2 regions of the Bacillus sp. Medicinal_06 genome follow, and region 2 is predicted to be linked to the other one. Evidence: riboswitches for the same ligand, from Rfam matches in the RefSeq annotation. Region 2 holds a riboswitch; the other holds the start of a gene.
What was found. Region 2 has a riboswitch for FMN ahead of ribD (bifunctional diaminohydroxyphosphoribosylaminopyrimidine deaminase/5-amino-6-(5-phosphoribosylamino)uracil reductase RibD). Riboswitches for the same ligand answer to the same signal wherever they lie in the genome.

Region 1 (15,638 bases), on a different contig from region 2:
TGGTTCTTTTCGAACAACTATTCTGACATTTTTAACCATTCATCCCATTCTTTTTTTGTATCGCCAATACATATATTTTGAAGTTCAGCCTCGTCTTCATCTGAAACAAGCTGGCTTGCAAACCCAATAAGTCCAGTGCAGATCTTCGGATTCTGACTTTGCAACTTCTTAATCAAATTCAGCCAACTTTTCAAATATCGTTCTTTTGAACATGCTATAAATACATATTTAGGTGTGAATTGCTCGATGGCTGCACAGATCTCATTTTCCTCTAGGCCTGTCCCCAAATATATCGCTTGATAACCTTTCAAACGTAAATATATTGTAAAAAGAAACAGATGTAATGCATTCATTTCTCCTGGTGCACATACTGACAAAGCTTTTGGCAATGTAAAATGAGTTTGCGTATTATGATAAATCATTCCAACGCGTGAACATAAAAACGCCTCCACATACCGCTCTTGTACAGCTGTTATCTCATCATTTTTCCGCATAGTCTCTAACTTATCAGCAATCAGGATAAATATATGAGTGATTACTTTTTCTATTGTATAAATAACAAATGCCTCGTTTAATAATTCACGGGCATGTATTTCATCAAATTTTAACAAATAACCAAGGATATCGTCCACTAATAAAATTTCTTTACTATACGTCATCTCAGCTGGATTGTGATTTTGCAATCGATTGCTTTCTAATAGCTGGACTGCTTGACCAATTGTAAATCCTTCATTTACTTTATTCATTAACCATTTTAAGATTCTCACATGCTCTTCTGTATATAAACGATACCCTGCATCATTGCGCTTTGGAGCAATAATATGATATCGTCTCTCCCAAGCCCGCAGTGTACTTGGCTGAATCCCAAGCATATTCGAAACAGCTTTTATATTATACTTTCCTTTTAAAGTTGGCATATTTTCCCCACCTTTAAACCGAATATCTCTTAATTTTCTCCTTGCAATGTAATTAAGTGTGTTTGAGCTGGGGCTCGAAACCGTAGTGGTATTAATGTCGTTCCATACCCATTACTCACAAATAAAGTTGTACATGGATACTCATATACGCCGCCTTTTAGGTAACGTTTAGAATGAAATAAACGAATTTGTCCTCCGTGAGTATGACCACTTAATACAAGAGAAATTTGCTCTTGTCCAGACATTTCGTTTACAATAGCAGGGTTGTGGCTAATAAGAATGCGAAAACCATCTTCTTGACAATCCGCTAGCGCCAAATCTAAACGATCTCGTTCTAACCCAACATCATCCACCCCTAATAAACAAAGCTTATCGCCACTCTCTGATTCAAACAGCACTCGTGTATTATCTAAAATTTTCACACCATGTTCTAGTAATAACGCATCCAATTCATGATAGTCAATTTCATAATCGTTATTTCCCCATACAAAATATATAGGACCAATTTCGCTTAGAGTTTGAATATTAGCCGCAATTTGTGATAACGATACACCCTTCTCAGCTAAATCACCACCAATAATAACAAAATCAGCATTTCCTTTTACATTTTCAATTAAGGAAGGTGCGATAACTCTCCTATGAATATCTGAAATAAAAAATATCCTAACTTTCCCAAAACTTTCTGGGAAATTCACAAATGATAAAGTATGTTCTAGCAACGTATTACGCACTGCTTCTCTATACATCAAAAAAAGAAAAATGAAACCAATACATATGAATGTGCCGCCTAATCCAATCCATAACATATACGTTTCTCAACTTCCCTCTCAAAAAATATAATCCCATCAGGCTAAATTGCCGAAAAGGTGAATAATGCCTTATCAAATATGAACGGCTTTATTCACCTTTTTCAGTTCACTCATACAACAATTATTTTACTGCTGCTATTCCTTCTCTATCTTTTCTTTAATAGGAATTTTTAATTCTTTTCCTACTTCTAATTGGTCATCTTGTAAATTGTTATAGCTTTTAATAATTGTAGCCCCATCTTCATTTGGAAAATACTGTTGCCCAATACTTTCAAATGTCTCCCCTTCTTTTACAATGTGCGTTTCAAACTTTTCTAGCTGCTTCTTTTCACCTTCACCGTGTTTATTTGAATCGAAAAAAATCACTTCAAACGCATTTTTTCCAGAGGTATCATTCTTGTTTGCACTTTTTACTTCGATATACTTATCTGTATACCATAAAATACTAAGCGGCAACAAAATAAATAAAAATGTTAAAACCCGAACAAAAAAGTGGTTAATCTTAAATTTAGATTTTTTCTTCTCTTTATTTCTATGAATCTCACTTCGCGGCGGTAAACCTTCTTCTGTTTGCTCTTCTTCCAACTCTGCTTCCAACTCTTCTTCAAAATCAGGAATTTGTTTTCTCATGTTGTTCACCACCACCTTCCACTTATTTTCTTAATTGAAGTCCCATTATAAAATCAACAAGAAAGTGTGCAAATATTGTTATAAATAAATTCTCTGTCCATTGGAACACATATCCAAATAGAAAACTAATCATACATACAAAGCAAAACAGAAATGGCTTCTTCACATATCGAATATGTAAAACAGCAAAAATAAGGCTTGCAACTACAAGTCCAAAATGCGTCTGTAATACACCTCGAAATAAAAACTCTTCAGCAAATCCAATAACAAACGTAATACCGAATAATTGTATTACAGAAGTTCCTTGGAACATTCGCTCATTAATTCCCCCATCATCAAACCACGATTCTGGTAGCACTTGCATAGCAATATAATCAAATAACACAACAATGCCCGCAACCACACTACCTATTACAAGAATTGAAATGGGTTCCCATTTCCACAAATCATAAAATTCACTCCTATTTGGAAATAATATATAGGCTAACACACAGCCAACACCTATAATTATTAATTGTGTTATATAGAGATTCAGCCGTATTTCTTTCGGACCTATGTCTTCAATACTACGTCTTTGAATGTTAATCATTCCTCCGTTCTCTCATACCAAAGAGAAATTGTAACTCTGCTTCCCAATTATAGTCGAAAATTGATTGTCTTGCTCGTCTTTTTTTGTAATCTTCTTTTGAAATACCACAGTAGTCACAGCAATTTTTTACCTGCGCTTCCTTCTTATATCCAAATAGATGTAGCATCTGTTCCCGTCTACACCCTTTATACTGTAGCCATGATTTCATATTTTCTAGTTGACTATATTTATTCCGAAGACGCTCATCTACTTCTAACATTATTTTTTCCCTTGTCTCATCTGACAAGGATTCCATAATGAGCTTCTTCTGTTGTATGATTTTCATCTTTTCTAAGTGATAACGTACAAAACGCCAATGTTGCTCACTAAACCTTGCAGCATTATAACAAATTTCTTCCACATCTTCTATTGGCAATACTTTCGTGTGAAACATCTTTTCTTGTAGTAAGGAGAATAAAAATTGAATTTGTTGTTTATTTGGTAATTCATCTTCAATGATAGAAACCGGTAGATCATGATCTAGCGGACTACAAAGTAGAATTGCAATGCTCGCCTCTCCATCTCTTCCCGCTCTACCAATCTCCTGTAAATAAGAAGCAATATTTGCTGGATAATGAAAATGAATAATATACCTTGTATTCGACTTATTTACCCCCATACCAAATGCACTTGTACATATAACAAGTTGCAATTGATCATTCATAAATTGCTGCTGAATTAACATTCTCTCTTCATGTTCCATTCCACCATGATAAAATGCAACATCTGCTATACCTTTACTCCTTAAATATTCTGCCAGACGCTCCGTCCAAGCTCTGCTCGAACAATAAATAATTCCTGGTCCTTGCAAATAAGTAACATGCTTGAGAAGCGCTTCTTTTTTCTCTTCTATTGTTTGTACAAATTGTACCTCCATTGCAATATTTGGGCGATCAATCGAATACAAATGTTCTGCTACATTCGTAAGTTTTAAACTTTTTATAATGTCCTGCAATACTTCTTTTGTTGCAGTAGCTGTTAATGCCAACACAGGAGGACGTCCAATACCTGCTATAACTTGGTCTAATTTTTTATAATCTGTTCGAAAATCATAGCCCCATTGCGAAATACAATGTGCTTCATCTATCACAAATAGTGAGATATGAATCTTTTTTAGTTCTCTTACTATTACTTCAGATTGCAACATTTCAGGCGAGACAAAGACAAATTTATAAGAAGATAATCTTTTTATCGCTTTCTTTTTTTCAATCAAGGTACGAAAACTATTAAACGCGATCACACGGTCCTTCACTACATATTTAAGCTGCGCTACCTGATCTTCCATTAAGGATAGTAATGGTGAAACAATTAATACTGTTCCATCTTGCATAAGGCCCGGAAGCTGATAACACATTGATTTTCCTCTTCCAGTTGGAAGCATTGCTACAACATCTTTTCCTTGTAATAAATCCGCAATAACCTCTTTCTGCCCTTGACGAAATTCGTTATAACCAAACCACTTATGCAAATAATCCTCAAGCCTCATTTACAACCCCCATCTGCGCTAACACAAGACGAATTTCAAAATAAGAAATCGCTTCTCCTACTGCTTGTTTTAACACACGCAACTTACGTGTTTGTAACGTTTCAATAATGCGCTGCACATGCTTGATTTTATTTTTTTCCATAAACATTTCAATGGAAAAATCTCTTTCTCGTAATGCAATTTCAACAAAATGATCTTCTATTGTTGCAACCTTTAAATTTCTAATTGTTGCAATTTCATCCAAAGAACGTCCTTGTTTCCAAAGTTGATATGTTTTTTGTGTTGATAAACTAAACAAATCCGCTCTTTCATTCGGATAAGCAATAATTTTTGTTAATAGCGGGAATTCTTTTTCATTCTCTCGAACAGATTGAATAAAGAAATGAACCGTGCCCCAAAATAAAAGATGTACGCGAAATACATCTTGACTTGTAATTTCCGCAAGTTGCTTTAATGTATACCCAATCCTTTCATATCCAGTTAATCGATATGTAAAAATTGTTGCTTCTATCGGTAAAGTATCTTGTAATAGCATATGCATCTCTTTCCATAAACTTTTTGCAAGTTCACTTCTTGCATATGGCAGCCCAATGAGAAACTGCTTAACCCACATCATTACCTCAGTATCTTGTTGGATTGGAATAAACTTTGCATTTTGCTGTTGTAAATTTGATACGGTTTGAATAATTAACGAAAGTCGTTTCCAAAACATTTCACCAAGATCACCATAGTGCAAACCGTGTAAATACTGCGGAAAAAAAAGTGTTTCTTCCCAAGTTCCCAGCTGTCGTTTTCCCGTTTCAGTTAAAATGTACGTATTTTCATGCACGCTCTGAATCCATTCTTTATGTAATACATGTTCAATTTCCTGATCATAATCAGAACGTTGTAATGATTTATATATCCCAAACAGAAAAGAAATGCGAAATATATTTCCGTCTTGTAATGTTTGTGAAGAACGTTTCCCTTTTAAAAGGTGATAAATGGAAGAAACAGTTCGTTCACCATTTAATTGTTTTATACAATATAATAAAGTATATTGTAACTGCATTGCCGCTTCCACCTTTCAATTACATCTATATTTTCTATTGTATCAAACTGTACAGCATTTAGGCATTTTGAAAATCTTATGAAATAAATCAAAAATAAGTTGACACCCTAATTGATAAGCATTATCATTATAATTTTATGTTGAAAAGTTTGAAAAACCGTTTTACAATAAGATTATAATTTTTATAGCGACTATTTTCACATACATATTATCAGGAGGGAAAAAAATATGGCAAAATATACAATTGTTGATAAAGACACTTGCATCGCATGTGGAGCTTGCGGAGCTGCTGCACCAGACATTTATGACTACGATGATGAAGGTATTGCATTTGTAACACTAGATGATAACCAAGGTATCGTTGAAATTCCAGACGTATTAATTGACGACATGATGGATGCATTTGAAGGTTGTCCAACTGACTCAATTAAAGTTGCTGACGAAGCATTCGATGGCGACGCTTTAAAATTCGAATAGTCTTTTTATTAACTTCAAAAAACCCCCCTCATTTTTATGAGGGGGGTTTTTTGTTATTCATCTAACTCACAAATAAAAAAGCCATCAGCGGTACTCTCCCACTGATGACCAAAGTTTCTATGCATTTTTCATTTTTGCAAATACCCACACTTTTAAGCGTGAGAACAGTGCTACAAATACAACTGTTACAACAATTCCCTTAATTAAATTAAATGGGAGAATTGCCGCTACAATCATTTGTCGCATACCACTACTAGACATAGCAGGCTGATTTAAAAACCAAGTGTAAGCTGGTAAAATGATGAAATAATTTAACACACTCATAATTACCGCCATAGTAACCGTCCCTAACATTAACCCTGTTGTTAAACTTTTTACTGTGCGATACTTCCGGAATAGGAAAGCTGCTGGTCCAATAAATAGACACCCTGCAATAAAATTTGCTATTTCTCCAACTGGAACTCCCGTTAAACTGCCTTGAATTCCGTAATGAAGAATATTTTTTATCGCTTCTACAACTACACCTGCAATCGGGCTAAAAATAATCGCTGCAATTAAAGCCGGCACATCACTAAAGTCAATTTTTAAAAACGGTGGAAGTCCTGGGAATGGGAAATCCAACATCATAAGCAAATACGCAATACTACTAAGCATCGCTACACTCACCATTTGTACTACACTGTTTTTTTGTTTCATCCTTCTCTCTCCTTTTCCATCGATCATCTCATGGAAAGTGGAAAGGTTCTGCTATGCCTATTTTTTCCTATCATGAAAAAACCCTTTGTGTAAAACACAAAGGGAGAATTTTTTAGGCACATCAAACAGACGTTCAAATACTTATCTTTTTTGAACGCTTGAACCTCCATCTTCTCCCATCCAGACTATACTGTCGGCTTTGGAATCTCACCAAATCCTGCCTTAACGGCTCGCGGGCTTAGAACGAAAAGAAACTGTTCATCACCGCCGGTCGGGATTTTCACCCTGCCCCGAAGATAGACCGATATTCTATTTTCTCCACCATTATACAACATCATCATACAGTTGTGAACAAAAATGTTTATAACTTATAAATAGTAAGTAATATTTTCATTATAAAGTGAAACTTTAATAAGTGGGGGGAGTTCTTCATCCCCCACTTATTATCAACCCTCACCAATCGGGCTTTTACGGGCAGCACACGAATAGTAGGATAAAGACAACATAAAAACAGTCATAGGATTATACGACAACACAATCCATATTTTTTACAATTCGATTTTTTCCTTCGCAATTCCCTAGTCATCCATACAGAAAAGTGATAAGATGTTGAATTGTTAAGATAAGAGCATTTTCTTAATACGGAGGAAATGTCATGAAGAAAGAAAAAAGACACTCTATTCAAGAAACAATGAAAAAAAACTTAAGAAAAGAATACTTTTATTTAAAAAAAGAATTACTTTTCTACTGCCCAATTGATTTAGGCACATTTTCAAAAGAAACATACTATGCTACCTTTGACGAAGAAGGGATTAGTGTTTATCAGTATGATAAAACAACAGAAAGTAAACTAAAGCTATGTGAACGTCACCCTTGGAACAGTTGGGATAAAGTGAAAATTGATCACTATTTAACAACATCGCAATTTGTTTTCCAAGGAAAACGAAATTGGATTCTCTCTCTCTTTCATAAAGGAAAAGAAGCTCAAAAAATAATTGAAGAACATACTTCTTTACAAACAGAAGTTGTTTCTCGATCCTTTTTGAAAAAACTTCCTGGTTTTCGTTCTAATACAATCTTAAACAAATACATTGGCAGCATCTGTTATACAGCACTTATTGCATTTTTATTAAAGTGGATTATTCCATTCCAACAAATACAAGTTGCCTTGTATTCTTTTTCTATCGGTTGTATGCTCCTTGGTCTACTGTGTTTGACAATTGGACTAATCGAACCAACCATAGTATTATTTCGAACAACCGAAAAAACGAGGGCCAAGGTCTTTTATTATTATAGCTATTTAGCTATTTCTGGATTTATATGTGTCTTTATTTTTTGGTAAAAAAGAGCTAGTTCGACTAGCCCTTTTTTAATTTATATATAATTTTTGATTTGGATAAATCCGATCTTTCCTCAATGCATTTTTCACTTTTATTTCATGAACTGTCATACCGAACTTATGTGCAATACTAACCAAAGTATCTCCTTTTTGTACAACATATAGTGATGCTGATGCTACTTGATTCATCTCTTCCTTTAAAACAAGCAACGGGTCCATTGCATTTCTTTTCCCGAACGTCCAAGCACCTTTATGAACTTCTAGGTGCAGATGTGCTCCTCTTGATTCACCTGTGTTACCTACTTCACCAATTACCTCACCTCTTGTAATATGTTCCCCCTGCAGTACATATCTCTTATTTAGATGAGCATAAACAGCTTCATATTCTCCATGTTTAATAAACACTACATGTCCATAACTATCTGAAAAGTAGGATTTTGTTACCGTTCCACTCCGAATCGCTGCAACCGGGGTTCCGATTGAAGCAGCTATATCAATACCATAGTGTTTTCCACTTCTTGTTCCAAAATAATCACTAATTCTTCCATCTACAGGCCATGTCCATCGCCCGTCCTCAGCAAAAGCATATATTTGAGAACTAAAAAACAACCCAAAGACAAGTATCCCGATTTTTAAGCCTTTCATATGCATCCTCCGTTTTATAATAACCGTCACACTTTCTCTATTGTGGTATATTACGGAAAAAAGTATACAAAAAAAGAAAGTGAATTACTCCACTTCCTTATTACGAAAAACAATTGCACTTCGTTTATATTCAACGTCGTCCACATTAAGACGAGCATTTACCACTCTAGCAATCGCAAATAAATAATCAGATAATCGATTGACATATCGTAATACAACTTCATTTATTTCTTCTTGCTTACTTAGCGATACAATATGACGCTCAGCTCTTCTCGTTACCGTACGCGCAACATGAATCATCGCAGACGCTGCGCTCCCACCAGGCAAAATAAAACGCTCTAGCGGCGGAGCTTCTTCTATGTAGCAATCAATTCGTTCTTCTAAATATATAACCATCTCTTCCGTTACTTTATACGGCATTGTTTGCTGCATAATTGCTAAATCCCCACCGCAATCAAACAACTCATGCTGAATCTTTTCAAGCTCATCATATATGTCTTGAAAGCGTTCTTCTCGCATCATAGTCATTGCATATCCAATATGAGAGTTTGCCTCATCAATTGTTCCATATGCTTCCACACGAATATGATCTTTATCAACTCGCCCACTGATAATACTTGTTTGTCCTTTATCTCCTGTTTTTGTATATAATTTCAAATCTTCTACACCTCTCTTTTTAAGTAAGCTTTATTCATTACACTAGTAGCTATTACAAATGTAAGTATACATTTTAAAACGAATTAAAACCTTTCTTTTTTAGCCCCATGCCATGTGAAAACAAAAAGAGAAAATGAGTAGTCATTACCTTTTGTTTTCATAGCCGCGAATGATATGTCAGCAAATCAATATGGATTTATTCTTTTCTTACTCTAACCTTTTTGTCTTTCGTTCAATTCTCATAGAGAGACTACCATTTACAAATAGCACGATAAAGCGAAGTTTCCAACAGTGGGGATTTTATGGGATAAAACAAAAAGCTCTAATATTCTTCATTCCATTGAGAGAATATTATAAACTCAAAAGGAATAAAAAATACTAGAACTTCCATATTCACTCACAGCAATATCACTTATATGGATTGACCTGGTAAATATACAGAGAATGTCGTCCCTTCTCCAACAACACTTGATATAGAAATTTTACCATCATGACCTTGCACAATGTTTTTAGCAATTGCAAGCCCTAAACCAGTCCCACCTGTTTTTCCACGTGTTCTTGCTTTATCAGCTTTATAGAAGCGGTCAAATAAGAACGGAATATCTTCCTCAGGGATACCTACACCTGAATCTTGCACTTCAAAAACAAGCCCATTATTTTTCGTATCAATAATAAGCTTAACTTGACCACCTGCGTTTGTATGCCTAATTGCATTGTCTATTAAGTTCGTTAATACCTGTTCCATACGATCCGGATCAAACGGATGCTCCTCAATCGGATTACGGAAATCAACGGTTAACTGCACTTCTTTATCTTGCGCAATTCCTTGGAACTTGCGACCAATTTTCTCAACAAACGGATGAATATCCACTTCAGATATATGTAGTTCTACATGACCACTCTCCATCCGAGCTAAATCTAAAAGTTCATTTACAAGGCGCCCTAAACGAACAGACTCATCATAAATAATTTGTACAAACTCATTTATTTCTTCTTTCGTTTGAACAACATCATCTAAGATGGCCTCACTATACCCTTGAAGCATAACCATCGGAGTACGCAATTCATGAGACACATTCGCAATAAAATCTTGACGCATTTTCTCAAGACGACGTTCTTCTGTCATATCTCGAAGGACTGCGACAGCACCACGAATCTTTGTTTGATTATATAGCGGAGTCATAAGGACAACGTAATTACCCTTTTGTAAATTAATTTCAATAACTTGTTGCTGCTCACTCTCTACTACAAGATGGAACAACTCAACAAGCTCAGGTGGTAAATTTCTACTTAATTCTAACTCTTTTTCTTCTTGCCAAACTTGTAAAAAGCGCTCCGCTGGTGGATTGATAACAACAACTTCACCTTCTTGATTCAGTGTTACAACACCATCTGCCATACTACTTAAAATACTAGAAAGTTGTTCTTTTTCTTGTTGCAGCGCATTAATATTAAACTTCAGTTGTTTTCCCATTTGATTTAATGCCGTTGCTAGCTCTCCTATTTCATCTTGCGAAACCATAGGTGCTTTCGTATCAAATTTTCCGCGCGCCACTTCAAAGGCTACTTCACGCATTTTACGAAGAGGAGCTGTAATTCGTGTCGATAAGAAAAACGCAAAGAAAGTTGTTAAAATAATTGCAATTCCCGCTGATAGAAAAATGAAATCAGTTGCTTTTTCCATACCTTGTTTTGGAACTTGCAATGATTGATATACAAACACCGCACTATGATTTGATGATTGGAGTGGTTTACCAACAATCATAATATCATTTTCAGAATTCTTATTCGTCTTGTCATCAGACACTTTTTTTATTTTTTCTTTATTTTCTTTTTTATCTATAAAAACAGCTGCTAAATCTTTATCCTTTTTCAGATCTTCTATTGTAAGATCTACCAGTCCTTCTTGTTTCGGTGAAGAAGAAACTTCATGATCCCCTTTCACAATAATAATTCGTGAGAGCGGATCAGCAAACTTATATGCAATATTCTCAATCGTTTCTTCGTCTGCACCTTCTTCAATTAATTCCGAAACACTTGTCGCTACTTTTGTAAGCCGAGTTTCACTCATTTCAATATAGTAATTATCAAAAAACTGTGAAAGCAAAATGGCAACAAAGCCAAGAACAAATGAAACAAGAAGCAATATTGTCATCCATAGCTTTCCTACTACACTTCTCCAAAGCATCAGTCGTTCACAACCTCAAACTTATAACCAACACCCCATACAGTTACAATCATCTTCGCTGCATCAGATGATTTTTTACTTAACTTTTCACGCAAACGCTTTACGTGTGTATCTACTGTACGCAAATCTCCAAAGAATTCATATTGCCACACCTCTTTTAGCAATTGTTCACGATCAAATACTTTATCAGGAGCCTTTGCTAAAAATAGTAATAATTCATATTCCTTGGGTGTTAAATTGACTTCATCACCATCAGCTGTAACGCGATGCGCATCGTTATCAATTGTTAAATGTGGGAATACAATAATATCTTTTGTTGTTGTATCTTGTGTAAAGAATGTTGTTGTTACAGAACGGCGTAATACTGCTTTTACACGAAGAACTACTTCACGTGGACTAAACGGCTTTACGATATAATCATCGGAGCCAACTTCAAATCCTTGCACCCTGTTTACTTCCTCACCTTTAGCTGTCAGCATAATAATTGGTGTTGCTTTTTTCTCACGAATGCCTTTACATACTTCAATTCCATCTTTTCCAGGCATCATGATATCTAATAAGATTAAATCATAGTCATTTTGCAATGCTTTTTCTAACGCTGTATCACCATTATCAGCCTCATCAATCGTATATTGTTCTCTTTCTAAATACATTTTTAATAAACGACGAATACGCTCTTCATCATCCACAATTAAAATTCTTGGTTCGTTTTCCATTGCTTCCCGCTGCCCATAAAAAATATGACAACGGTTCACACCTACCTTTCTACAATGTAATACTGTTTTTACTCTTATCTCATAATAGATAATTCTAAAATGTTAGTCTTCCATCTTAGACATTATACTTCACAAGAATAATAAAGTTTGTTCATTTCTTTTCCAAAAATATGTATTTTACTTGAACAGGACATTTAGGCCCCGACATCATTTTACAAAATCAACCTTTATTTTGCCATGTTTTTCTCAAAAAAGAAAAGAAATTGACAAAAATAAAATAGGAAAGTGACAAACACTTTCCTATTTTATCATGCTTAAATGAATTACATGCTATCTTATGCATATGAGTGTAAACCAGCAATGATTAAGTTCACGACTATAAAATTGAACATGATAATCGCAAACCCAATTACCGCCAGCCATGCCGACTTCTCACCATGCCATCCTTTAGATAATCGTAAATGTAAAAATGCAGCATAAAAGAGCCATGTAATAAGTGCCCATACTTCTTTTGGATCCCATCCCCAAAAACGCGTCCATGCAATTTGCGCCCAAATCATCGCAAAAATCAACGCTCCTAATGTAAAGACTGGGAATCCAATCGCAATAGAGCGATATCCAATTTCATCGAGTAAATCACTGTTAACATTTCTCACTACTGGCTGAAGGGCCGCAGATACCCTTTTTCGTAAGATTAATCTTAATACAATATAAAGTCCTGTTCCAATAAGCAATGACCAAATCACTGTATTTAATTTCTTTGCATTTATGATAGCAGGCATTTCTGCAATCGGTTCAAGTTTTTCAGTTGTTAGTAACTTCCCTTCATGGGGACCAACCAGTGCAGGAAGATTATATTTCATCTCTACTTTTTGTTCATTTTTATCCACCCATTGAAACTTCGCTTCATATTTCGTTGCCGAATAAACTGTTGTTACCGCTATGAATCCAACCGCACAAACGAGTGTAAAAACGACTGTTTCTAACCAAAATGTCCGTTTCGACCTTTTTGATTGATCTACATTTTTAAGCAAATACATAACTCCTGTAATAAAACTAATTGCTAAAATAGCTTGTCCAGCTGCTGCTGTTGTTACATGAATATGTAGCCAATTACTTTTCAATGATGGAATAAGCGGTGAAATTTCTCTTGGAAACATACTAGCATATGCAATTAATAATAGCGCTACTGGTAAAGCAAATAATCCAACTATGCTTACACGATACATAAAGTACATAACAATAAAAGCACCAACTAGCATCATACCGAAGAATGTACCAAACTCAAAGAAATTACTTACTGGCGCATGCCCGGAAGCTATCCACCTTGTTACAAAGTACACCGTTTGAGCGGCAAATCCTAAAATTGTTATGGTTATGCCTACATTCGCCCATTTCCGACCTTTTTCTTTAATTGCTCCTCCAAAGAACAGCGTTGCAATTAAATATAAGATGAAAGCGGTAAATAGGAAATTACTGCTTATTTGCGCCATATATTCTCCCCACCTTAACTAATTTTTTGATTATTTACTTTGTCGTATGGTTGTGGAATCGTTGTTCCTTCAAGTACTTTTTCAATATCTTTCCGCAAGCCAAACCAGTTTTTATTTGTATGACCAGCAATCCACCATTCATCTTTAACACGTTGTATCCAAATGCGACGATGATTCCAATACATACCTTGAATCACGCCAACCATGAAGATAAACCCTCCAATACCAAGAATCCACAGTGTCAAATCTTTTCTTACAATCAACCCCGTTGCATTTCGCATTTCTACTCCTGCAAAGGTCATTTTATATTGATTGTTCCCCTCAGGTTCTATGTTTTGTTGTATACCTACAAAGCTCACTTCTCCTTTTGGCGTCTCTGGTGTAAACATTTTAAAAACGAAAGCTGGGTTGTTCGGAATCTTTGTTTTTGTATTCGGCTGACCATTCTCATCAAAATAAAAATCAGGAAAATAACTTAATAATTTTATAGAATACCCATCTCCTAAATCATATGTTTCTTTTGGATTTTCTAGGTTAACTTTAATAGGTTCCCATTTTTGCTGATTATCTTTTTTCTGTAAGGAAAAAGACATACTACTAAATTCATTTTCTTTAAAATCTAATTGATATAGAGCAAACTGATCAAACTTAAGCGGTTCATTTACTCTAATTTCACTTTCCTTTACTTTCTCTAACTTTGGTTTTTGTCCCGCAACACTTTCCCCTACAGTTTTGTATAATACGGCATTCGTTTGATAGTTTTTTGCAATCATTTTATCGCCCACACGATCAATTGCATCATTAAATACTTGATTATCTTTACTTTTGTCATAAACTTCTTTTATAAATTTTTCATTTTTTAAATAATACTTTCCATCTGTTCCTGGTATCTCTTTCGTTTCACCATCACGTAACCATAGCGATTCATCCACATACATACTTGGAAGAAACCGTAGCATTGCTCCAAACAGAAAAATAATAAGACCGATATGATTTACATATGGACCCCAGCGAGAGAATCTGCCCTTTTCTGCTAAAATATTTTCACCATCAACTCTTACATTATAATTTTTTTTCTTTAAATTAGCTTGAATCTGTTCTAGATCCCCCTCTTTCGGAGAGCCGGTCCCGTACAACCGTTGTCTCTTTAAAAAACTTGGGTGTCTTTTTACCCCCTGCTTTTTTAAAGCTTTATAAAGCGGAATTACACGATCTAAACTACATATCACAAGTGATACACCAATTGAAGCAATTAAAATCATATACCACCATGAGCTATATAACTTATTAAAACCTAATTGATAATATAGTTGTCCTAGAAAACCATATTCCTGTTCATAATATTCACTCGGCGTGACACCTGGAGGTATGTACATTTCTTGCGGAAATATAGTACCAACTGCCGATGCTAATAGAGTGATAACAATAAGCCATACTCCTACTTTAACAGAAGAAAAGAAGCTCCAAATCTTATCCACGATCGTTTTCGTATGAGTAAGAGAACGCCGAGCACTTCCCTCATATCGCATATCTAGTAATCTCGTATCTTCCTTATTTTCAAAAGGTTTACCGCAAGCTTCACAAAAAATTGTACCAATTGGATTTACATGCCCACATTCACACTTTATCTGTTCCAATATTCTCACCGCCTCTTGTTTCTATTTATCATTGTATCCTGCAACCGCAAGTTACCGCAATACTCAGAATTTTCAATAGAGGTACTAAGACGAAGCAAAGCACCTTCACCTAGCAAACACATTGATTATCACATTATGTAAAGGCTTTCTTTATTAAGGAGTAATCTTCTTTAAATATCCCTCTATTTGATCCTTCGTTTGTGTACCCGTAATTTTTTCAATTACATTTCCGTCTTTATCAATTAAAAATGATGTTGGCAGTGGGCCCA
Region 2 (15,638 bases):
ATTTTGTTTGTAAATATGCTTTATTTTCTTCTTTTGTTGGCATTTGCAACGGTACGCGTTCGACAACTTCTAAATCATAACCTTGCAAGCCTGCAATTTTTCTCGGATTATTCGTTAATAAGCGCAATTGCTGTAATCCTAAATCTTTTAAGATTTGGGCACCAATGCCATAATCGCGAAGATCTGCTGGAAAGCCTAACTTTTCATTTGCTTCCACAGTATCGAATCCTTCTTCTTGTAACTTGTATGCACGAAGTTTATTAAGCAGTCCAATGCCGCGGCCTTCCTGCCTCATATAAAGAAGAATACCTTTTCCTTCCCGCTCAATTTGAGCGAGGGCAGCATGAAGCTGTGGACCACAGTCACAGCGGCATGAACCGAAAACATCGCCAGTTAAGCATTCAGAATGCACACGAACGAGAACAGGATCGCCAGTAGAAATGTCTCCTTTTACGAGAGCGATATGTTCTTTTTGATCAAGCGAATTGGAATAACCGATTGCATGAAATGTACCAAAATCTGTCGGTAATGTAATTTCAACTTCCCTTGTTACGAGCGTTTCGTGATGGCGACGATAAGCGATTAAATCTTCAATCGTAATCATTTTTATATCAAATTGTTCTGCCACTTGTACTAAATCAGGAACACGTGCCATCGTGCCGTCTTCTTTTATAATTTCACAAATGACCCCTGCTGGTTCCGCGCCACATAATTTTGCTAAATCAACCGCTGCTTCCGTATGGCCAGCGCGGCGTAGAACGCCGCCTTCTTTCGCGATTAAAGGAAAGATATGACCTGGGCGGTTAAAATCTGTGCCTTTTGATGCTGGATTTAATAACTCGCGTACAGTTGTCGCACGCTCGTAAGCGCTAATACCTGTTGTTGTAGAAATGTGGTCGATACTTACTGTGAACGCCGTATGATGGGAATCTGTATTATGAGAAACCATAGGTTCTAGCTGTAAGCGGTCTGCATATTGCTCTGTAATCGGTACACAAACAAGACCACGGCCATGTGTAATCATAAAATTAATTGTTTCAGGTGTAATGTTCTCTGCTAAAGCGATGAAATCTCCTTCGTTTTCACGGCTTTCATCATCACATACGATAATGACTTTTCCTTGTTTTAAATCTTCTAGTGCTTCTTCAATACGATGAAACATTGTGCTTCCCCCTTATAGAAATCCGTTTTCTTGTAAAAAGCTTTCTGTAACTGAACTGCTCTGTTTCTTGGGATTTGAAATAAAGCGCTCAATATATTTTCCAACCATGTCACATTCAATGTTTACGATGTCTCCAGCTACTTTTTCACCGATAATAGATTCGCTTACAGTGTGCGGAATAAGTGAAATGGTAATGGAAGATTCATCTATATCAAATATCGTTAAGCTTGTTCCATCAATAGCTACTGATCCTTTGTGTAAACAATAACGGAGCAAATTATTTGGAATTTCAATTTTGTAATATATTGCATTATAGTGCTGTTTTTTACTTACAATGGTTCCAATTCCATCAATATGTCCTGTGACGAAATGTCCACCAAAGCGCCCATTTGCAGCCATTGCCCGTTCTAGATTTACTTTAGAACGGGTCCCAAGCATACGTAGTGATGTTGCTCGCATCGTTTCAGGCATGGCATCAACAGTAAACGAAGACGCTGTAAAAGAAGTGACGGTTAAGCAGATGCCATTTACAGCAATACTGTCTCCTAGTTTTACGTCTGATAAAATTGTATTTGCTGTGATTGTCAGCTTCATTGCTTCTCCGCTTTGCCTTATATTCGAAACAGTTCCAAGCTCTTCTACAATTCCTGTAAACATGCAGGCACCTCATTTCGCACTGTAGCGACGATTTTTATATCATCGCCAATTTGTTTCATCTCTTGAATTTGTAAGGAAAGTGCATCTTGTAGTTTGCTAAAGCCGGTGCCACCAAACATAGTTGGGGCATCTTTTCCACCGATTAATTTAGGGCTTATATAAGTTACAATTTCATTAAAACACTTTGTTTCTAAAAAGCTCGCGTGCACTGATTGTCCTCCTTCAACAAAGAGAGAAAGAATTTGTTTCTCACCGAGAAGGAGGAGAAACTCGCGTATTTCAATTTGGCTCGTCTTCATTTGAAATATGGATATCCCTTGAGATTCATATATTGCTATTTTTTCTTCATTTACATTTTTTCCAACAATAATCCATGTTGGTGCTATCCCGTCAGTAATAACATGAGAGGACAACGGCGTTCGTAAATGTGTATCTAAAATAATTCGAATCGGATGTTTACCCCCGTTTGGAAGACGTGTTGTTAAAGAGGGATTATCAGTTATAACAGTATTCACTCCTACAAGGATGGCATCGTGCGTACGACGATATTGATGCACATCTTGGCGAGCAACTTCACCTGTAATCCATTTGCTTTCTCCAGTAGTAGTAGCTATTTTTCCATCTAAACTCATCGCTGTTTTTATTGTTACAAACGGTAGTTTTGTTTTCATATAGTGGAAAAAGTATCGGTTTAATCGGATTGCTTCTTCTTCAAGAACACCGGTAGTTACGCTAATACCAGCTTTTTGTAAACGTTTTGCACCGTTACCTGAAACGAGCGGATTGCAATCGAGTGTAGCGATTACTACATGCTTCACTTCTTTTTCAATGAGTAGATCACAGCATGGTGGAGTTTTTCCGAAATGGCTACATGGTTCTAGTGTTACGTATACAGTGGATCCTTTTGCTTTTTCGCCAGCCATACGAAGCGCATGGACTTCAGCATGCTCCTCACCTGCGCGTAGATGCGCTCCTATTCCTACGATGTTTCCATCCTTTACAACAACAGCACCGACCATTGGATTTGGACTTGTTTGCCCTGTAGTACTTTGTGCTAACTGTAAGGCAATCCTCATATATTCTTGATCAGTCATTCTTTTCACCTCTCCTAAGAAAAATCAAAAAACCCCCAAGGATAATAGTATCCTTGGGGGTTGGGAGACGTGATTTCTAGAAATATAGTTCGAATACGAAAGTATAGGAAAGAAACCTAACGATGATTGATATTTTTGCACGAGAAAAAACCTAGCAAACTATCAATTTTTTATACGCTAGTCGTATCTTTTTATTTCAGCATAGAAAAATAGGTATATGAAAGAAAACATATACACTGATTCAAAACGAATCAGTAAAAATGTGTACGCCAAAATAAAAGTGTATTCGCTATATAAGCACTAGAAAACATATCCTTCTCCCATCCAGACTATACTGTCGGCCCTAGAATCTCACTAGATCCACCGTTTCAAAGCTTAGAAACGGGTCACGGACTTAGAAGTGTGCACTTCATCACCGCCGGTTGGGAATTTCACCCGACCCCGAAGGATGTTGTTTGCTCACATTATAGCACAAAAAAGAAAAAAGGATAGTAAAAAATATTCGAATGTGAAGAATTGTATGAAAATGAAGGGTGAAATAAAGTTTGTTATACTATATAAAAAGAAAAACTAATCGACACTTTTCTTTTTTGCAGGAGAGAGCGTCCGATTATGGATAGAGGCGGTCGATGCTTTTTTCGTCCCATGCCGAAAATGAGTAGAGGTCTGTTTTGGTTTTCATAGTCGCAGCTTATAGGTTGGAGAATTAAAATGAATATATAGTATGGGAAAGATTTCAGTACATACCATAAATGAGGTGGAGATATGAAATATATTGCAGTAGGAATCGGTGGTATTGTTGGGACTTTAGCACGGTATGGATTAGAGCAATGGATTGGTACTCCTTCAGTTGACTCTTTTCCGCTAGCAACATGGCTGGCGAATATGAGTGGTAGTTTTTTCTTAGCGTTTTTAACGATGTATGTATTTCGTATGAAACATGTTTCACAAATGATAATGAATAGCGTTGGAACAGGAATGATCGGCTCTTTTACTACTTTCTCAACATTCAGTATAGAGACATTGGAACTAATGCAACATGAAGCATTCTTTATGGCGTTTTATTATGTAAGTACGAGTATAGTTGGAGGATTGCTCTTATCTTTATTTGGATTTTACCTTGGAAATGCATTATATGAAAAAAGTATGAAGAAAGAAGGAGCACGATGAATGTTTTGCTTGTAGGAATTGGTGGTTTTTTCGGAGCTATTGCTAGATTTTCTATTAGTAGTGCAATGAAAGAAAAGTATGGAAGTTTATTTCCATATGGAACATTATTTGTAAATGTAGTAGGCTCATTCTTATTGGGTCTATTGTACGGAGTTTATATAAATCGTACGTGGTTATTATTATGTGGAACAGGGTTTATGGGGGCATTTACGACCTTTTCAACATGTAAGCTTGAAATTATTCAATTGATACATAAGCGTGAGGGACAAAAGGCGCTATTATATGTCGTAATGAGTTATATGCTAGGCATTTTTTCTGCACTGATAGGTTTTTATATAGGACATTTATAAGAAGCATGCACAAATCATTTGTGCGTGCTTCTCATATTATTATTATTCTTTTGGTGCTCGAACGATAGATTCGAATTTTCCCTTATGCGAAGCATCGCAATAAGGCATGTTTTTTGATAACCCACAGCGACATAAAGAAAATGCAGGTTTTGCCGGGAAAGCATTCCCTTGTGAGTCGATTAGTTCCACATCCCCTGTAATGCGAAACGAACCATTATCATTCACTTTAATTTGTACTTTAGCCAACAGTATCCCTCCTTCCAAAACGCTTATGTTCATCATATAATTACAGGAAGCGCTTGACAATAAAAACAGTACTTTGTATGTAGAAGAAGAGAGTGTTATAATAACGTTTATAGTTGACATATAGTAAGGTGACGAAACATGAATAAACAATTACGTACACTGCAAAATATTGCAAATGAGCGCACGTGGGCATCTTTTTTAAATGATAATCATCCATATAGTTTACTGCATTGGTCAATTGCTGGTGTAGGACAAGAACCAAAAGATGTGTGGCTTCTTCAAGACGAAGTTACATTTCAAACGACAGAATTTCAAACGCTTGATGAAGCGGTAAAATGGATTTCTGAAAATATGGAACAAGTTACAGACGTGCTAGCGCAATAACGTGAAAAAACAGGCTTATGCAAGCCTGTTTTTTGTTTCTTTCACATATGTTTTTAAGAATTGATCCACGGCAGCTTCATACTCTTGCTTGTTTTCATTATAAGAGCAAGCGTGTGCACCATGTTCTGCAATAAAGAGCTGTTTATTGTTTTCTTTCGCTTCATAAAGAGCTTTTGTCATATCACATAAAATATAATCATCGTCTTTGCTATGAATAAATAGGACTGGATTATTTATGTTTTTTACACAATCGATTGGAGAAACTTCGCGTATTGTATAACCGTCCCTTACCTTTAAAAAGGCATTTGCTAATGGTAGTAGCGGCCATTTCGGTAAATGGAATTCGACTTTTAAGCGATGTTGTAGCTGACCATAAAAGTCAGAGAATGGGCAGTCCGCAATATAAAAATCAGCGCCGTCTTCTACCATTCCTGCATATTGAAGGAGTGTTGCAGCTCCCATTGATTCCCCGTGAATGCCAAGTGTAATATTTGTTCCAAAACGGTTCTTTAGCCAATCAACTACCGTCTTTAAATCATACTTTTCGTAATAGCCATAACTTGTCGTTTTACCACCTGTTTTACCATGGCGACGGTGATCATAAATAAATACGTTATATCCTCTGTTTAAAAATAAATTTGCATATTTGACAGAGTTTATTTTATTTACCGTTACACCGTGGCAAAAAATCATAAACTTATTAGAATTGCCTGCAGAAATGTAATAGCCGTGAATGTCATATTTAAATTGAGACGGAATACGAACCTCTTCTTTTGGAATGGCGTTAAAATCTTCTAAACGAAAATGCTTTTTTGTTTCACGCTCTAAAATTTCTTCTTCTGTTTTTTTCTTTAAGTACATTACTTTATTAGTAAAGAAAATACCGATGCCAATTAATGCTCCTATTATGGTTAGCAATGTTGTGAAAAGACGTTTCATACCTTACCTCATCCTCCAAATATCTCTACATATGATACACTTATATTGTATCATAATGATGTGAAAAGGGAGATAGTGGGACATGATTCAAATACAAAAAATTACAGTGGAAATGAAAGAAACAATTGAGCTGTTTATGCGTGAAAATTGGGGCAGCACGCTTATGGTTTCACGCGGAAGAGCACATCTGTTAGATCAATTACCGGGTTTTGTTGCAACCGAAGATAACAGAATAGCAGGGATTATTACATATGAAATAAAAGAAAATAATTGTGAGATTGTTTCATTAGATAGCTTTAAGGAGAAGAAGGGAATTGGAACGAAACTTGTAGAACGTGTAGTTGATATTGCAAAAAAACAATGTTGTAAAAAAATATGGCTGATTACAACAAATGATAATACGAATGCGCTTCGTTTCTATCAGAAACGTGGTTTTATGATAACCAATTTATACGTAGATGCAGTAAAGGAAGCGAGGAAGATAAAGCGAGAAATTCCGCTTATTGGATATGACAATATCGCAATTTTACATGAAATCCAACTAGAAAAAATGAATATATAAAATCAACTTTTATATATGTTGAAGAAGAAAAAGGTAATAAATATTTCCTGTAACAATTTTCAGAAATATAAAACAATAACCTTGACGAATGATCTACTTTGTTTTAGGTTTAAATTGTAAGCTATTACCATATTAAGGGGTGACGATGTGGCAACCATACGTGATGTTGCAAAATTGGCCGGTGTTTCAGTCGCAACCGTTTCACGAGTGATTAATGAAAAAGGGTATGTCCATGAGGATACAGTAAAACAAGTAAAACAGGCAATTGAAGAGTTGCAGTATAAACCGAATGCCGTAGCAAAGGCGTTATTTAAAAAATCTTCGACAATGATTGCCGTATTAGTATCAAATTTAGAAGATCCATCCTATATAACATTGCTTCGTTCGGTAGAAGAGGCTGCATATAAAGAGGGATATCAAATCGTTATTTGTAATATAGAAAATAAGAGTGGTTATATAGATATACTGATGCAAAATAATATTGCTGGTGTAATTATGACAAACGACATATATAAGCGTCTAGATAATCTTTCTATTCCATTTGTTGTACTTGATGAAGCGGGAGTGCTTTCTACGTATTATGACAGTGCTAAAAAGGCAGTTGTTTTGCTAAAAGAAAAAGGTTGTCATTTTCTTGCTTATATTGGGGAAGAGACAGAAGATGAGAAAATGGAAGAACATGTATCTGGATTTTTAGATGGAGTTTGGGAAGAAAGGCTTGCTTATCGAGAAGAAAAAATAGAAGGGCCTGAAGAAAAACAAATTATTGAATTATTACGAAAATATCCGTATGTTGACGGTGTTGTCACTTCTAGTGATGCTGTTGCAATTGCAGTCGTTCGTGCAGCAAGTTATCTTGGTATTCATATACCGGAGCATTTGCAAGTCGTTGGTTTTAAAGGAAGTTTACAAGGTGAATGGGTTACGCCATCTTTAACAACGATTGGAAGTCCCTTTGAAAAGAAAGGGGTGGTAGCTGTACAAAAGTTGGTAGGAAAAATAAAAAAGAAACAAGTAAACTTTGAAGAAGTACAGCAAGAAGAGTTTCTATTAATTGAACGAGAATCGACAAAGTAAAAGGTGCGTCCAAGTAAAACGCACCTTTTTTATAATGTTATGGCAGCAATAAATCCAAATATAAGTAGCGGAATATTGTAGTGAAGAAAGGTTGGAACACATGTATCCCATATATGATGATGCTTGCCATCTGCATTTAAACCTGAAGTAGGTCCTAGCGTACTATCAGATGCTGGAGAACCAGCGTCACCTAATGCACCAGCTGTACCGATAATAGCAATGGTTGCCATTGGGCTAAAGCCAAGCTGTATACATAGCGGAACGAAGATTGTTGTTAAAATCGGAATGGTGGAAAAGGAAGAACCGATTCCCATTGTAACGAGTAGACCGATAACAAGCATAAGAAATGCAGCGAGTGGCTTACTGTTCCCAATTAAATCAGCACTTGTTTGAACGAGTGATTCAACATGCCCTGTCTTCCGAAGAACTGCTCCGAATCCAGCAGCAGAAATCATAACGAAACCGATAAATGACATCATACGCATACCGCTTGTTAAAATATCATCAGCTTCTTTGAGCGGGAGACTCCCACTAATGGATAATACAATAATCCCTGCTAATGCACCAAAAATCATTGATTCTGTTGTTAATTGCATGCATAATGTTGCGATAATAGATAACAATCCGAACGTAATGCTTCTTTTTGTGTAAGGAGCTATTTCATCAGTTGAAGAATGAATCGGTTCGGTAGAGTAGGTGCGTGGTTTACGATACGTAATGAAAACAGCGACACATAGCCCGATAATCATACCTATTGCTGGAATTGTCATCGCTTTTGGAATAAGGGTTACATCAAATGTAAGCCCACTTTGCTGTGCATTTGTTTGTAAGACGTCGTGGTAAATTTTTCCAAATCCGGCTGGGATCCACATATAAGGAGTAATTAAGCCGAATGTGATGAGACATGTAACAAGCCGACGATCCACTTCTAATTCATTTAAAACTTTTAAAAGCGCTGGAATTAAAATAGGGATAAAAGCAATGTGCACCGGTATAACATTTTGTGAAAAACAAGCCATTGCTAAAATGATAAATAAAATAAGTACTTTGGAATATGTTTGCTTTTTTGTGTCTTTTTCGTTGCCAATTACATTCAGTGCAGTATGAATCATCGCGTCGGGAAGTCCCGTTTTGGAAAGCGAAATAGCGAATCCTCCGAGCATGGCATAACTTAAAGCGATTGGAGCACTGCTTCCAAGCCCTGTGGTAAAAGTATGGATTGTTTCTGAAATCCCAAGTCCGCCAATTAGTCCACCTGTTAAGGCGCCGACGATAATAGCGACAATGACTTGGACACGTAATAAACTAAGCAGCAGCATCACTGCTACTGCGACGAGTACAGCGTTCATAATAAATGTAATCTCCCTGATTTTTTTCTGTTTTGCAACTTATCCTAGGTAGATATATAGACGAACCAAGTAAAGTTACGACATGTAATTATAAAATGTTTTCTATGAAATGTAAAAGGTATAACGATTGTTATTTATATTGAAAAGATAATTCTTGTTTGATAGAGCATATAGATTTTGCAAACAGTTCAGGTTCTTCTAAATTTGGTGAATGAGCAGAGTTTGGGAACCAGATCATTTTTTTGATGGGTGCTTGAATTGTATCACAATATTGTTGAACGAGTGCATAAGGTGTTTGGTAGTCGAAACGACCAGAACAGAAATAGACAGGTACAGAAAGTTTTGAGATTGTAGAAAAGAAATCTACTGTGAGCATTTCCTCCCATAATGTCCCAGATTTCATATTTCCTGCGAGAAATCTTATCCAATCTAACCATGTATATTCTGAAGAAAACAACCCTTTTCGAATGAAAGAAAAGGAAGTCCCATTTTGAACTACTCCTCCAAATGTACCAAGCCATTTTCTTTGTATGATAAGACGCCGCATATCTAGAAAAGGAGGCTTTCCAAGCTTTGTTAGAGAGGTCAATGCACGCTCGTGTCCATGTTTTTTGGCAGAGTGAATTAAATGTTGATAGAGCAATTCTTCATTTTGTTTCATATGTACAATCTGACCTATACCAATATAAGCTTCGATATAGTCTGGATATTGATTGGCAATTTGCAAACCGATAATACTTCCCCAAGAATGTCCCGCGAGAAATAGCCGCTGCTTTTTGAAGCGAGAAAGAAGATATTGTATTACTTCAAATGTATCTGAAACGAATTGTTCAATTGTAAATGGTGCTTTTATATCCCGCCAAGAAAAGGATTTTCCCGCTCCTCTTTGATCCCAATTGACAACAATAAAGTGCTTTTCTAATTCTTTTTGAAAATGCCGAATGAATCCAATTTGTGCCATACCAGGACCGCCGTGACAGCATAATAAAATAGGTTGATTTATGTCTTGACCACGAATAAGTAGAGATTGTTTACGATTATTGATTGTAACGCTTTCTATCGTAGCGATGCTATTTGAAATTGGATTCTTTAATTCGTCGGAAAACGGTGGGGTGTAGCTACGAAAAAGCATATAAAAAACCTCCTTTTATCTAATGGTATGTATCGCACGGATGTACAATTTTGCATATACTGTTAAGAAATTATTGTATCATAACATGTAGGCTATGTTTCAACTATGAGCGCTCAGAGAGAAGGGGGAAGAAAGTGACAGTTGGAGAAATTATAGATCGCTTAAACAAACGGGAACCACTTGCTATTATTGCGAAACGCCTCGACATGAGCCCATATGCATTGTCAAAAAAGTTAAGGGTGCTTGGATATGAATACGATGGCGAACTGAAGAAACGAATATTCATTGGAGAGGGAGAAGAACCGCGTCATTTATATCTCCAAGAAGCTACTGCACTTCAATATGTAAAAACAGATTATCAAGTCTTAATATATGAACAACTACAAAAAATTTACGAATTGCTTCGAAAACGAGAAGAACCGATTATTACAGAATCGATTAGAAGCAGTAATGAAAAGAAAAAACGTACTTTTTCTATACGTACAGATATTTTAGAGAAATTAGGCGCTGTCTCTGTTTCCGAAGGGATGCATAAATCTAAAATTGTAGAAGTGGCATTGATGGAATTTTTACGGAAATATGAAGAGGTAGATGAAATATATCAAGATAAGTAAAAGAGAGAAGGCGTGTACCCTCTCTCTTTTTGTGAATGATAAAGTTTAGTTCACTCTTTGAATTCGCCCATCGATAATAGGTTGAATCGGTTCTTTCACTTGTTTTACATAATCTACTAACGCTTCAAAATCATTTGGTCCTGTTTCAGCATCTTTCCCATTTTTAAAGGATATAAATCCGTCTCCCCCTGAAGCGAGAAAGGCATTTGCAACAACGCTATAAGTTTTAGTGGCAATCAGTTCTTCACCGCTTGTTAAATGAATATTTGTAACCTTGTCACCATCTGGTTTAGTGGCATCCCAAGTATACTGAATACCTGAGATTTGAAGCATTCTCGTTTTATCTTTTTGCCATTGCTGATTTAAAATATCTCGAATGTCTTGGCCAGTTAAATTAACCTTTATCAACTGATTTCCAAATGGCTGAATCCCGTATAACTCTCCCCATGTAATATCGCCAGTATCTAAATCATTACGAATGCCACCAGGATTCATGAGAGCAATTTGTGATTGCATCGTTGCACGCTGAGCGTCCGCAATTAAATTTCCAAGAGTGGATTCTCCAGCAGCATTTTGTTTACGATCTAGCGGCGCAGTCGATTTTCCAACAACTTCATTGACAAGAGGGGCAATTTTTTCTTGATACTGATCGATTTTCTTCTTTACTTGTTGATCAGGCTTTATATTTTCGTGATAGGTTGTTACAACTTCCGCTTTTTTCTCTACAATATCTTGCGTTTTACGATCAATCTTTACATCGACATCGGCAAAAGCCATTCCATAAGAATTTGCTTGTACAACAAGTTTGTTATTAATAGTTCCATTTACATAAGTGTGACTATGACCACCGAAAATGACATCGACTTCTGGATCAGTATCATTTGCTAGGCGAACGAGATCCCCATTTGTTACACCAGTATCATCGGTTGTACCGCCGACGTGTGCAAGAACAACGATTGATTTGACACCTAGTCTTTTCAGTTGTTGTGCAGATTTATTAATTGCTTCTACTTCATCTGTAATTTGTACATTTTTAAGCATAGTAGGCATAACAACATTAGGTGTATCTGTTGTTACAACCCCGATAAAACCAACAGGAACTCCTTCTACCATTTTTACAGTAAATGGTGGTAGAAATAAACGGCCAGTTGATTTGTTGTAGAAATTGGCAGCCACATAAGGGAAATTTGCTCCTTTAAAATTTCCTGTTTTTTCGTGATATCCACCGTAAATAAGGCGATTCATTTCGTTAATACCTTCGTCAAATTCATGGTTTCCAATAGTTCCAACATCAAATCCTAAATCATTTAAAAATTCAATTGTTGGTTCGTCTTGCAGGAGTGCTGAAACTGGAGGACTTGCTCCGGCGATATCACCAGCATGAACCATTAGTGTGTTCGGATTTTGTTTCTCACGATCTCGTAAATAAGCAGCTAAGTACTCAGCCCCTCCTGCTTCTTTATTGTTAATCTTTTTTACAGTGTCTAGTTGACCGTGAAAATCGTTAATACCGAGCATCTGTACGTTTATGTAGCGATTTTGTTCTGTGGGTGCCTGAGATGGAGGTGCAGCAAATACACTTGAAAAAGTAATTGTACTTAATGCTAGGGTAACCGGAATGACTTTTTTCCACATATGTTTTCTCTCCCTTTTTATAATCTGACATCATACGACATAATTTTAATAGATTAAGAGAGTTATTGCTACAAAAAATTCTATTTATTATAAAGATTAATAAAATTTTATCTTTTTATTTACATCTTCACAAAATATACATAATAGAAAAATCAAAAGTGAATTATCCGTTTTTATTGTCGAGAGAGAGTCATTTCCTCTATAATGGAGAAAAAAGTAAAAGGTGAGCAAGTCATGAAGAAAAAGAAAAAAATGCAAAGACAAACGCAAATGAATCAGACAGATAAGGAATCAATTACAATTGGTGATCAATTAAATGCGTCTTTAATGGATCAATTGAAAAGTAAGAAGAAAGAATTACAAGTAAGAGCGGAGCAAAAAGAAATAGAAGAGCAAGAGAGAAAGCGTAAGGAACAAAAAGAACGCGAAAAGAATAAATCGTTTGAAGAACTATTAAGTGAAAGTAACCTCACTTGGAAAGACTTTAAATAATGAAAAAATCATCAGTGGAATTACCCTGATGATTTTTTTAACGATTTGAGGGGAAAAGGGGAAATGGGATGAGAAAAATAGTAGTAGTGCCATATGAAAATCACTGGATTGAGAAATTTCAAATAGAAGAAAAACGTTTAAAGGAAGCGATGCCAGAGCCTGTGAAAGTACATCATATTGGTAGCACATCAGTGCCAGGACTCGCAGCAAAACCAATTGTTGATATGATTATGGAAGTAGAAGATATTGAGAGAGTAGACAATTGGAACGAGCGTTTTGAAGAACTTGGTTATATTGTAAAAGGGGAAAATGGGATTGCAGGCCGGCGTTTTTTTATTCATGGAACCGAAGAAAAACGTTCGTATCATTTACATGTGTTTGAAACAGGAAATTCGGAAATTACACGTCATTTAGCATTTCGTGATTATATGATGGCACATTGTGAAGAGGCAGAATCTTACGCGTCATTAAAGAAAGACTTGGCAGAAAAGTTTACATATAATGGAGAGCAATATACAGAAGGAAAGACGGATTTTGTTCGTAATATTGATGAGAAAGCAAAAGAATGGTTAGAGAATAGCACAAGTAAGTAAGTTTATTGAAATAAAAATATTATGTTAACTGTATATATTTTGACTTTTTTCGTAAATCTTGTTCAAATAAAATGGTGGTTATAAAAATATGATGACACCTGCTAGAAAATTTGCAGGAGAAGAGAAGGAGGAGTAGTAATCATGTATATTTCAACAACTACACTTCATAATGGCGTGAAAATGCCGATGCTTGGTTTAGGTGTATATAAAGCAAAAGAAGGAGAAGAAGTAAAACAAGCGGTAAAAACGGCTTTAGAAGTTGGGTATCGCTCTATTGATACAGCGACTGTATATGAAAATGAAAGCGGTGTCGGAGAAGCGATTCGTGAATCAGGAATTGCGCGTGAAGAATTATTTATTACGACAAAAGTATGGAATGACGATCAAGGATATGAAACGACACTTCAAGCATTTGAGAAAAGTTTAAAGAAATTACAAATGGATTACGTGGATTTATATTTAATTCATTGGCCAATAAGAGGGAAATATATAGATACATATCGCGCTCTTGAGAAACTATATGAGGAAGGAAAAGTGCGTGCAATTGGCGTTTCGAATTTTCATCAGCACCATTTAGAACAGCTCCTGCCAAATTGTAATGTAAAACCGATGGTGAACCAAGTAGAACTTCATCCGATGCTTGCGCAGTTTGGATTACGTGATTTTTGTGAAAAGGAACAAATTCAAATGGAAGCATGGAGCCCGTTGATGAGAGGTGGCGAAGTATTTCAGCATCCAATTATTCAAGAGATTGCTAAAAAGTATGAAAAAACGCCTGCTCAAATTATTTTACGCTGGGATATTCAAAGTGGTATTGTAACAATTCCTAAATCTGTTACACCATCTCGCATTCAAGAAAACTTTACGATCTTTGATTTTTCATTAACAGAAGAAGAGATTAAGCAAATTGACACATTGGATCGTAATTTGCACGTTGGAACAAACCCAGATAAATACGATACGTTATAAAAAAACGCTACCGAAAATGGTAGCGTTTTTTAGCGGTGTAATGTGTATGTATCATATTTAACAATTGCTTGAATTTGTTTATATTCTTCGGTTGTTAATGAAGATGGAATTGTAGCTTGTACATTCTCTCGTAATTGCTGAATAGAACTAGCACCTGGAATAACAGCGGCAACAACGGGGTCATGTAAACAATATTGAATAGCTGTTTCAGTTAATGAATAAATGTTTGTAATCTCTTTTACAGCAGCTAAAGTTTTTGTTAATTCGTTATAAGAATAAGAAAGATAATCTTTTTCTTTCACTTTTTCTACTTTTCTTTCATTACTGTCAGTTAATAATCCTTTCGCGAGTGGTCCGCGAGCAATTACGCTAATTTGATTGTCTTGTAAGAATGAAAACCATTCTTCGGGTCTACGATTTAATAGACTGTACTCCATTAATACGCTAACAATGTTAGAACGTTTTGCATATTCCCGAATCACATTCGGACGAATAGAAGAAATTCCGTACTGTCGAATGATACCTTCTTCTTTTAATTCTTCAAACGCTTCGATTGTTTCATCGATAGGATCTTCTATTGTCCCGCCGTGAAGTTGATATAAATCAATATAATCTGTTTGCAGGCGGCGTAAACTTTCTTTTACCTCTGTCTTTATATAAGCTTTAGAAGGGTCCCAAGACCATCCATTTTTTTCTTCGGTCCAGCGGTTTCCTACTTTCGTTGTTAGAACAATTTGATCGCGTTTCCCCTTAAGAGCTTTTCCAACAAATTCTTCATTTAATCCATAATTGTATAAATCTGCTGTATCCAAAAAGTTAATTCCTAAATCAATCGCTTCATGAATGATGCGAATGGCTTGGTTTTCTTCTGTGCCAAGAGACATACAGCCAAGTCCCATTTCAGTAATATACAAATCTGAGTTTCCTAATTGACGTTTTTTCATAGGTCAGCCTCCTTACTTTAATTGTACGAAAGCAGTAGAAGGTTGACAAACGTTTACTTCTTGTTTGCTGTAATCCATTCTTTGACGGTTGTGTATTCTTTTCCATATTGTTTTAGCTTATGCCGGATTTGCCAAGCTTTTCCGACTAATGTGACGCGATTTGGTAAAATATATACTTTCATTTTTATCACGCTCCTTTCAGTGTGGTAAAATGTATGAAGAACAATTAGGAAATAGAATAGGGAGATGAAATATTGTGAGTAATCTTG

Region 1: linked by a shared signal. The riboswitch ahead of AC1M36_RS14380 (ECF transporter S component) and the one ahead of ribD (bifunctional diaminohydroxyphosphoribosylaminopyrimidine deaminase/5-amino-6-(5-phosphoribosylamino)uracil reductase RibD) in region 2 are both predicted to bind FMN.

What each region holds. Positions count from the first base shown of each region.
Region 1 covers NZ_JBWYHD010000005.1:275,411-291,048, forward strand. The annotation lists gene AC1M36_RS14345 (MerR family transcriptional regulator) at 18-917, opposite strand; gene AC1M36_RS14350 (metallophosphoesterase) at 947-1,723, opposite strand; gene AC1M36_RS14355 (LysM peptidoglycan-binding domain-containing protein) at 1,862-2,356, opposite strand; gene AC1M36_RS14360 (CPBP family intramembrane glutamic endopeptidase) at 2,379-2,942, opposite strand; gene AC1M36_RS14365 (RecQ family ATP-dependent DNA helicase) at 2,938-4,470, opposite strand; gene AC1M36_RS14370 (YpbB family protein) at 4,460-5,521, opposite strand; gene AC1M36_RS14375 (ferredoxin) at 5,750-5,998, shown strand; gene AC1M36_RS14380 (ECF transporter S component) at 6,116-6,694, opposite strand; FMN riboswitch at 6,859-6,996, opposite strand; gene AC1M36_RS14385 (hypothetical protein) at 7,350-8,036, shown strand; gene AC1M36_RS14390 (peptidoglycan DD-metalloendopeptidase family protein) at 8,064-8,678, opposite strand; gene AC1M36_RS14395 (cob(I)yrinic acid a,c-diamide adenosyltransferase) at 8,763-9,335, opposite strand; gene AC1M36_RS14400 (ATP-binding protein) at 9,748-11,523, opposite strand; gene resD (DNA-binding response regulator ResD) at 11,523-12,239, opposite strand; gene ccsB (c-type cytochrome biogenesis protein CcsB) at 12,575-13,732, opposite strand; gene AC1M36_RS14415 (cytochrome c biogenesis ResB family protein) at 13,747-15,372, opposite strand; gene resA (thiol-disulfide oxidoreductase ResA) at 15,523-15,638, opposite strand, start outside.
Region 2 covers NZ_JBWYHD010000026.1:9,790-25,427, forward strand. The annotation lists gene AC1M36_RS27195 (bifunctional 3,4-dihydroxy-2-butanone-4-phosphate synthase/GTP cyclohydrolase II) at 1-1,162, opposite strand, end outside; gene ribE (riboflavin synthase) at 1,175-1,819, opposite strand; gene ribD (bifunctional diaminohydroxyphosphoribosylaminopyrimidine deaminase/5-amino-6-(5-phosphoribosylamino)uracil reductase RibD) at 1,801-2,913, opposite strand; FMN riboswitch at 3,222-3,366, opposite strand; gene AC1M36_RS27210 (fluoride efflux transporter FluC) at 3,679-4,083, shown strand; gene crcB (fluoride efflux transporter CrcB) at 4,080-4,433, shown strand; gene AC1M36_RS27220 (CDGSH iron-sulfur domain-containing protein) at 4,476-4,715, opposite strand; gene AC1M36_RS27225 (DUF2552 family protein) at 4,818-5,063, shown strand; gene AC1M36_RS27230 (alpha/beta hydrolase) at 5,079-6,002, opposite strand; gene AC1M36_RS27235 (GNAT family N-acetyltransferase) at 6,085-6,564, shown strand; gene AC1M36_RS27240 (LacI family DNA-binding transcriptional regulator) at 6,712-7,641, shown strand; gene AC1M36_RS27245 (Na+/H+ antiporter family protein) at 7,671-8,990, opposite strand; gene AC1M36_RS27250 (alpha/beta fold hydrolase) at 9,121-10,122, opposite strand; gene AC1M36_RS27255 (ribbon-helix-helix domain-containing protein) at 10,257-10,736, shown strand; gene AC1M36_RS27260 (bifunctional metallophosphatase/5'-nucleotidase) at 10,782-12,371, opposite strand; gene AC1M36_RS27265 (YqkE family protein) at 12,606-12,863, shown strand; gene AC1M36_RS27270 (GrpB family protein) at 12,932-13,456, shown strand; gene AC1M36_RS27275 (aldo/keto reductase) at 13,598-14,425, shown strand; gene AC1M36_RS27280 (aldo/keto reductase) at 14,455-15,369, opposite strand; gene mciZ (Z-ring formation inhibitor MciZ) at 15,423-15,551, opposite strand; gene AC1M36_RS27290 (NUDIX hydrolase) at 15,626-15,638, shown strand, end outside.